4 regions of the Candidatus Brocadia sinica JPN1 genome follow, and region 1 is predicted to be linked to each of the others. Evidence: riboswitches for the same ligand, from Rfam matches in the RefSeq annotation. Region 1 holds a riboswitch; each other region holds the start of a gene.

What was found. Region 1 has a riboswitch for cyclic di-GMP ahead of BROSI_RS11950 (hypothetical protein). Riboswitches for the same ligand answer to the same signal wherever they lie in the genome.
Region 2: linked by a shared signal. The riboswitch ahead of BROSI_RS00125 (hypothetical protein) and the one ahead of BROSI_RS11950 (hypothetical protein) in region 1 are both predicted to bind cyclic di-GMP.
Region 3: linked by a shared signal. The riboswitch ahead of BROSI_RS15830 (sigma-54 dependent transcriptional regulator) and the one ahead of BROSI_RS11950 (hypothetical protein) in region 1 are both predicted to bind cyclic di-GMP.
Region 4: linked by a shared signal. The riboswitch ahead of BROSI_RS00655 (hypothetical protein) and the one ahead of BROSI_RS11950 (hypothetical protein) in region 1 are both predicted to bind cyclic di-GMP.

The regions. Positions count from the first base shown of each region.
Region 1 covers NZ_BAFN01000001.1:2,638,223-2,640,425, forward strand. Annotated here, with positions in the region: gene BROSI_RS11945 (LamG-like jellyroll fold domain-containing protein) at 1-110, shown strand, start outside; cyclic di-GMP riboswitch class I at 650-769, shown strand; gene BROSI_RS11950 (hypothetical protein) at 859-1,095, shown strand; gene BROSI_RS11955 (PKD domain-containing protein) at 1,092-2,203, shown strand, end outside.
Region 2 covers NZ_BAFN01000001.1:34,614-36,816, forward strand. Annotated here, with positions in the region: gene BROSI_RS00115 (sulfotransferase family protein) at 169-495, opposite strand; gene BROSI_RS00120 (sulfotransferase family protein) at 549-821, opposite strand; gene BROSI_RS00125 (hypothetical protein) at 855-1,115, opposite strand; cyclic di-GMP riboswitch class I at 1,372-1,483, opposite strand; gene BROSI_RS00130 (FG-GAP-like repeat-containing protein) at 1,937-2,203, opposite strand, start outside.
Region 3 covers NZ_BAFN01000001.1:3,461,747-3,463,949, forward strand. Annotated here, with positions in the region: gene chrA (chromate efflux transporter) at 1-793, shown strand, start outside; cyclic di-GMP riboswitch class I at 1,061-1,180, shown strand; gene BROSI_RS15830 (sigma-54 dependent transcriptional regulator) at 1,229-2,203, shown strand, end outside.
Region 4 covers NZ_BAFN01000001.1:158,815-161,017, reverse strand. Annotated here, with positions in the region: gene hemC (hydroxymethylbilane synthase) at 1-512, opposite strand, end outside; cyclic di-GMP riboswitch class I at 742-839, shown strand; gene BROSI_RS00655 (hypothetical protein) at 901-1,470, shown strand; gene BROSI_RS00650 (hypothetical protein) at 1,704-2,203, shown strand, end outside.

The DNA.
Region 1 (2,203 bases):
ATTCGCGGGTGAATTCAGGCTATTTTAACGGCGTCATTGATAATGTCAGGCTTTATAAGTTGGAATTGACTGGTCTGGATGTGATGTATCTCTATAATAATGGGCTATGAGCCGCCTTGTAGGGTAGGCTCGCCTACCATTTATTTCGTATTAATGTAGCTTTTTGAAATCCTGCATGAATGGTATTTATTGTAGGGGCAGGTTTCAAGTCTGCCCCTATTACGGTATGTAAAACATTGTTATTGTTGGAATTTTTCAAAAAACTAAATTGTTACTTTATTTCAAATTTATGTGGGTGGAAGGGGGCAAAGGGTCACCGTCTTAAATGATAAATGAATTGAGTCTTCCTCAAGAAAAAAGTGTGACATGGCACATAAGTGTGAAGGCACACTTATGTGCCATGTCATACTTTTCCCCATCTTTCAGATATCCAATTCAATCTTTGTACTATGCATAAATATATAATAATATATTACTTCAGATTAATATAGCATAATAATTCTTTTGTCCTAATTATGGTACACTTTATGCTATTAACATTTTCTTAAGGTATTTTTCAAAGGCGTTGTTTAATCTGATCTATGATTTAAAATTTTATTTTTTATTTGACAGCGATTATAAAAACTATTAAATCCTCCTACAAAAAGGATAACGAAAAGGGCAAATCCTGAGTGATCAGGGGACGCAAAGTAACAGGGTCTTCAACAAAGTTGAGAGTAGAGAGTTAAGGGTTTAGTGTTATATTTTGGAAGACAGCCTTACTGCCGAAGATGTTTTGATGGACATTTTTGCAGTAAGGCTTTTTTGTTTTATGGATATAGAGAAACTTTGCCGGAAGCTCTGTCGAATACTTAGACAATGGGGTACACCTCACGAAAAGAGTATCCAAACGATGAAACTGTAATGTATGCAGAGATAGTAGACAGGACAGAAAAAAGTGCAAATGCATCTGCTTTAAGAGCAATTGCGATGGATGCTTTTATCAATGCGGCCAAGTTTTATAGTGTAAGAACTGCTAAATTGGCAGAAGTTACAGGTGTAGCTTTGAATAATGATAGTCACGGATACCTTAATAAATTCAAGGGGATAAAATGAAGAAAATAAATTACTGGTTTTTAAAATGGTTTTTATTGTTTATTGTAGTTGTAGGAATAAACCTTACAGGGAATTATATGCAAGTCACAGCTATGGAAGTTAGTCTGAGTATTGCGGAAATTGCACAAACTGCCGATCTTATTTGTATCGGTACAGTAGATCGTCAAATGTGCCAGTTTAACAATAAAGAATTTATTATTACTGAAGTGTATTTTACTGATATTGAAATTGTTCATGAAACAGAGCGTTCTAAGCAGAAAAAATTTTCTGAAATTCAGCTGTCATATGCAGGGGGGCAGGTTGGTGATAAAGGAATGCGTGTAAACGATGCGCCAATTTTGCAGGAGGGACATCGCTATCTTATGTTTCTACAAGACGATGGGAAGGTTTATATGAACCCTGTTGTAGGAGGAAGACAAGGTCTATTCGAAATAATACACGATATGGATTCCCAGAAGGAATATCTCTTAACTCCATCGAAGAAGGCCGTTGTTGGCATAAATACGGAAGGAATCAAGGTCAGTAGAAAACGTGTTTCGCATATTAAAAATGGTAGAATAATTGAAGAAGAACCAAAGGAACAAATATCTGAAAGGTTTAAGTCTCAATTACCGAGTCCTTCTAACCCAAACGATTCTGTTAGGCAATCGGATATCTTAAGTAAAAGAACCGATGATGAACTTCAGTTACTGAGTTTGAAAGAATTTGTTGACTTCATTAAGAATATCGCACTTAAGACACATCTGGGGAAAAAAAGGTTAAAAAGAGGTAGTCAGGGGCGATTTTATAGGAGACAAAATGGGAAAATGGAAGTCGAAGACTTTAAATCAATAGTTAGACAGAAGTTGCCGACTCTTGGTGAAAAAGGAAATAATACAACTATATTAGAAGTTACAGGCGAATCTGATAAACGTGCCAGGGTATATTCTGAAACTGTTCCGGTTCCTAAAGGGGGGACATTAGGTTATTGCGGCATTCAATCTTTGCCAATTGTTATGGAGCAGGTTCCTGAGGATTGGTTTTGTTACGATGACAATGAGTTTAGTGTGTCTATGTGGAATAATTTTATGGATATTTACAGAAAATATGCTGATGATGGGAATGACCG
Region 2 (2,203 bases), 2.6 Mb from region 1:
CTTCAGATAATGCCCTGCCAACATATTAAAAATCTTGACTTCTCGGGGAAGCAGATTCTTTTTCCATTTATTCGTATTTTCCTTGTTCAGTGGTTTGAATATTAACTCTGAATGATGTGGTATCGTATGTTTGTGACTAGTCTTATAAAAATCCAGCAGTGGGATCCTCTAGAGTCGACCTATCCCTATTACAGAACAAATGGATTTTATTGTATTCTCAGGATTTTCCAACAAATCTTCATAGCGAATGGTTATTTTATTTTCTTCGGGTATTTTCTTAAAAGATTTTTCAATTCTGAATAGTTTATACCTCCAATCCAGGGCAGCAGCGGCAACATTATCATTGAAGGAATTCATTTTCCGCCAGCTATCAAACACATCTCTTCCATCACGCACGATGTGTATAAACTTAGCATCAGGAAACAACGTTTGTAAAATATCTATTTTCCGGAAAAAAGAGGGTGTCTTGTTACCCCAAATACTTTTTTCCTTCACTCCGGCAATATGCAGAGAATATCCTGTCTATAAGCTCCCTTAGTGTTAATTTTTCATGGTGAGAGAATTGTGAGAAAAAAATCGTTATAATGACCATCAACATATGTCGATTGAAAGTCGGATTTTGATGAAAGAAAATTGCCAAAAGACCTTAAAGCGCTACCGGAGATAGAGCGTTTAAGATATTTCTTTCGTAAAAATGGCATTAAAAAAAAAGATTCTCTCGGTATGGCAATCTGAGAATGGGTATTTAAGATCAGGCGAAGCAACGTGGTACCAGACCTCTGGGTACCTACGATAAAAAATTGTTTTTTTACTGAATTCATACGACTTCTTTTCCGGCCGCAATAACCCCTTGTTTATAAAAGTTTTATATAAGTCTCTCCGTGCGGACGGAATGATGTCTCCTTTACCTGCAGCGGTTGCTTGGTTGCATTATCCGCCAGCATCTCTTCCATCGTTCTCGATTTTGCAGCCTCTAGCTGATGAGTTTGTTTTTGCATTTCTATTTTATTTTCTTCCACAAGCCTTGGAGCAGCAGCATTTGCTCCAACGTGAATAAGTGCAGGCAATAACAAAGTAGCTTGCGATAGTAACAGTAACCTACATATTTTACGCATATTCTCCTCCTTCTCTTCTTTAAATTAAAAAACAAAAGTACGCTCCAAAATTACTATTTACAAATTGATTTTTTTTGATGCACCCCCCCTTTCTTAAGTTAAACATGGACAAACAAAGTTTGTCGTTCGATTGAGCGCTTACGACAAAGTCCATGCTACCCTGTAACCCGCTCAAATAAAATGAGAATTCTTATACAATTAAATTTTAAAATGCCAAAAAAAAAGGCCTTACTGCAAAGATATTCTAAGATACATCTTCGGCAGTAAGGCTGTCTCATGAGCGGTTTAAATTGTTTAAACTGCTTAAATGGCTGACGAGATCCTTTACTTTGCGCCCCCTGATCACTCAGGGTTTGCCTTTTTCGGGACGGTATTTTTCGTACGAATCCTAATTTTTTGTTAAATTATGTCAACAATAATTCTATCCATAGATCAGGTTAAAAAAACTTGTAAAAAATGACTTAGAAGGCATCAACCAAGCATACTTTTAATTGTCAAAAAGAATGCCACAAACAAGACCAAAATGTTTATCGTGTAATATTTATCATAAACCATTTGGATGCAGTCTATTATAAGATACCATAAAGCAGAATCGTCCGTTGCTAAGGCAAAGGAAAAGTGTGACATGGCACACAAGTGTGACGTCGCACTTATGTGCCATGTCACACAAAACCCTTTTTTATTTGTTCATCGATATAAACTTCACCAGCTTCAATTGAACTGCCTATTTGAAATTGTTTTGAATTTCTGATTTCATGCCTTGGTGTTAACGGTTTTCTATGAATAAAACTTACAAAAAAGTTTTTAAAGGTAACACTCTACTACAGGGCATTATACAAATCCTGCACTTCCTGGTCGGTCAAGGCACGTTTGTAAATTCTAACATCATCAATCGTACCATTAAAATAACCATTAAACCCTGTATGCCCTATTCTCATGTTGGAATACAATGTCAATGGCACAACCGTATTCCCCGCCGGATGGGTTCGAGTATTGGCCAGCTGCCCATTTACATAGAGCATCTGTTTCCCTGTAGCCTTGTTGTAAGTGCCAACTACATGATACCAACCACCAACCGAATTGACCAA
Region 3 (2,203 bases), 820 kb from region 1:
GGTATACAGGTTTGGCAAGAAGGCCTTGAAAAACTGGCAGTTGGGTATAATCGGTGCAGCAGTGATGGTTGCCTCTCTTGCGGGTATGAGTGAGGTGCTCATCCTCCTTGCATTCGGACTCCTTGGAATGTTCTGGCTTTTCCTCGTTCAAAACAAGAGCGGTATGAAAGAATCTCTTTTTCCTTTGCTTCTCTTGTCAGGAAAACCAGGACATTTAAAGACGGCGATTACAGCAACAGCACTTACCACGGGACACGTTGCTGGCAACGTATCGCTTGTTAAACTCTTTTTGGTATTCCTGAAAATCGGATCTGTGCTTTTTGGCAGCGGTTATGTGTTAATTGCTTATCTTCACGATGAACTCATTGACCGGTTAGGGTGGCTTACCCAACAACAACTTGTCGATGCCATTGCTGTCGGGCAATTTACTCCCGGACCGGTTTCAAGTGCAGTTACCTTTGTCGGTTATCAGATTATCGGAATAAAAGGCGCCATACTTGCAACAGTTGGCATGTTTTTACCGTCTTTTTTCTTCGTAGCTATGTTGAATCCGTTCATTCCGAAGATGAGGACTTCAAAGTGGTTGTCATATTTTCTTGATTCAGTCAACATAGGGGCAGTAGCGATCATGGCGGTTGCGGTAATACAACTTGCCCGTGTCAGTCTTATTAACTGGCAGACCTGGTTAATTGCACTCGTGAGTGTTGCGGTTATATTCGTATTGAAAAGAGTGCATTCCTTATGGGTCGTGATTGGGAGTTCGATGGCAGGTTACCTATTGACCCTAATTTAAGAACAATAAACAAGATCAGAATCAATAAAAGGAGGGACATTTAACTAATTGAAGTTTGCTAAACATTAATTATTCGATAAGACCCTTTGGGATTTTTCACTCCGCAACCACTTTATCTAACAAATAAAAAATAAAGTAGTTGACACCGTTCTTTTTTGTGTCTATTTTACAGTTAAGGAATTTCCAATGGTGATGGCGTTTGGTCACATTTCCGAATTGACATATAGATGATGTTGTAATACAATTTGTCCATAATTGATAAAAACAAAGCGATAAAGGCAAACCCTGAGTGATCAGGGGACGCAAAGTAAAGGGTCTTTAGACTTACAGGGAAGTAGGGATAAAGAAGACAGCCTTAATTCAGAAAAAGACAGCCTTACTGCCGGAGATGTTTTTCAGTAAATATCTTTGCAGTAAGGCTTTTTTATTTTAAAGATGAAGAAAAAAACGATCTTTACTAATATTTTGATTTTAGATATTAATCCAATTTCTTCTCCGGAAGGAAATCTTGGGCAATTTTCAAAACTCATTGGGAATATCCTTCCTCACAAAGAAACTTCTATTCAAATCATTTCGCACTTTCCGCCGGGTCCCATAGACCCTTCACCCAGCCTCATTTTTCTTCGGTCCTCTCCCGTTGAATCCTTCATAGAGGTTCTCCTTCATGTAAGAAAACATTGGGAACAGAGTTTAGTCGTCGGTCTTTTCTGTGAGGGGGAAAATACTGCACGGGGTGTTTTCCAATGCCTCGAAAGTGGGCTGGATGACTTTATCTCTTATCCTTTCAAAGAAATAGATCTGGCTCCGCGTATATTGCGGCTTGTCCAGCGGAAGAATGAGACAAGTGCTTTTCCCAGGGCTGAAGTAGTAAAAAAAATGTCCCACCGGGAACACCTGATTGGGCAATCGAAACCCTTCCTTCGCGTGATTGAGAAAATTCCATCCCTTGCCTGGTCTGATGCAACAGTCATAATTTACGGGGAGACAGGAACCGGGAAAGAACTTATTGCCCGGGCAATCCACTACAATAGCCACAGACATGGAAAACCGTTTATTCCGGTTAATTGCGGTGCCCTGCCGGACCACCTTATTGAGAATGAGCTTTTCGGGCATGCAAAGGGCGCTTTTACCGATGCCTCTACCGCAGAGAAAGGGCTTGTAGCGGAAGCGGAAGGAGGCACTCTTTTCCTCGACGAGGTAGATGCCCTTAGCTATTCCGCACAGATTAAACTCCTTCGTTTCCTGCAGGACAAAGAGTATCGGCATCTTGGTTCTTCAAAGAGCAGGGTTGCAAATGTCCGGATCATTGCCGCAACCAACAGCGATCTCAGGTATCTTGTAGAAGCCAAACGCTTTCGGGAGGATCTTTATTATCGTCTGAATGTTCTTTCACTCACACTTCCCCCTCTC
Region 4 (2,203 bases), 2.5 Mb from region 1:
GCAACGACTATGGCATCCAGATCATCGGTTTCAAGTTTTTTAAGCCGTGTATCCAAATTGCCACGCAGGTCTAAAATTTTGAAATCGGGCCGAAAAGCAAGTAATTGTGCCTTTCTGCGAAGGCTGCTTGTGCCAATACGCGCATTATCGGGCAGCTTTTCTAAATTGGCATTGTTGTTACTAATAAGGGCATCATGGGGGTCCTCGCGCTTGGGTGTGGCGCCGATCATTAACCCCTCGTGCAGCTCTGTTGGCACATCTTTGGCGCTGTGAACGGCAATGTCTATCTTTCCTTTCATTAAAGCCGTTTCCAGTTCCTTGGTAAATAAACCAATTCCCCCTAAACGGGACAAGGGGGCATCGGTAATCTTGTCACCCTTTGTCGAAATTTTTTCGATCTGAAATTCAAATCCAGGATTTAACCTTTTAAGCTCTGATATAACCCAATTTGTTTGGATGAGCGCAAGTTTACTGCCCCTGGAACCCACGATAACCAGTTTTTCCTTTGCCAATGTAAATTCTCTCCATTTTTTATGAATTATTAAAGTAATTACAAATCTCTTAACTAGAAAATGCGTTTTTTGATAATATCATAATATGCTAGAGGTGTCAAACTACTTTGCCTGTTTGAGTTTTGCCAGCTTCATGACTGGTAAATATTTTATTTTTTCTTGAAATAAAAGGCATAAAAATACTATAGATAATAGATAATAGATAGTAAAATTTTGATGATGAAAAACATTACGACAAAGGCAAACCCTGGGCGATCAGGGGACGCAAAGTAAAGGGTCTTGTCGAGCCGTTTAAACGGCTTTATGAAAGATAGCCTTACTGCCGAAGATGTTTGAATGAATATCTTTGCAGTAAGGCTTTTTTGTTTTCATGAAAGGAGAACTAACAATGTACTTATTCAGAATACTGAAGAAAGGCTTGACCCCCGCAGCGGCCGTATTGATGATGTATCTTGGAATCGCATTAATTTCTTTGGAAACAACCACTTCATATACTGCATCTGCAGATCATCCTGAGCAAATGGTAAGACTCAAAGAAAAAGAAAATTCGATGGTAACCCTCGATGATGTGGCGAAATTTGCCGAGGAATACATTCAGAAAAATTCCAGGGATGGCATCTTCAGACACTATGATAAAAAAACGAAAAAAGATCTGGAGTTAAAGTTTGACAAGGTGCATCGTGAACGGCTCTCGCAGATAAAGAAGGATGAATATTTTATCTGTGCCGATTTCAAGGGGAGGGACGGTCATACATACGACCTTGACTTTTTTGTGCAGGGGAAAAGCAAGAGTTATTTAAATATTGATAAAAAGGGCATTGCCATCCACAAGGTAAATGGCAAAGAGAATTACTCATGGAACTACAATGAAAAGAAAGGTATCTGGGAGAAGAAGACCGTCAAAACCGAAAAGAAACGACCGGAGCATCCTGAACATCCGAAGCCTGACTACCCTTAATAATAGTCAGTATCACCAGTAGAGCTGTTGATGCTGACTGAAAACATGCTGAATCAGTATCTTTGTGGCTTTTCCCAGAGCAATATTTTCAGGAAAGGGGGTGGTTCAATGGAGAAATTGATGTCACTTTTGTATCTTTCATGCCAGTGACTTTATATGGCAATTGGCAGTTTTACCTTTTCAAGCTACTGCTGCTACGGATTCGTTTACCTTTTGATAAAGGAGACCCAATTATGAATTTATTCCTAATTCCGAGAAAAAGTTTGGCAACAGTTACAGTCTTGTTGTTTATGTTAGGATTGAGCGCTTCATCTGCTTTTTCCGAAAGAGAGCATCCGGGACAAGTGATACCGTACAAAGAGGAGGAAAAACCGCGTATAACCAAGGAGGATGTGGCAAAATTTGCTGAAGAATACATTCGGAAAAATTCCACAGAGGGTGTTTTCAAGTATCTTGATAAGAACACAGAAAAATATTTAGGGTTGATGCTTGACAAGGTGCATAAGGACAAGCTCTCTCCAACAAAGACGGATGAATATTTTGTCTGTGCAGACTTTAAAGGGAAAGACGGTAATACGTACGACCTGGACTTCTTTGTGCAGGGGACCAATAAGGATAATTTGAGGGTTGATAAAGCGAGCATTGCCGTTCATAAGATGAATGGCAAAGAGAATTATACCTGGAACTATAATAAGAAGAAAGACCTCTGGGAGAAGAAGGCTATCCTAATTGA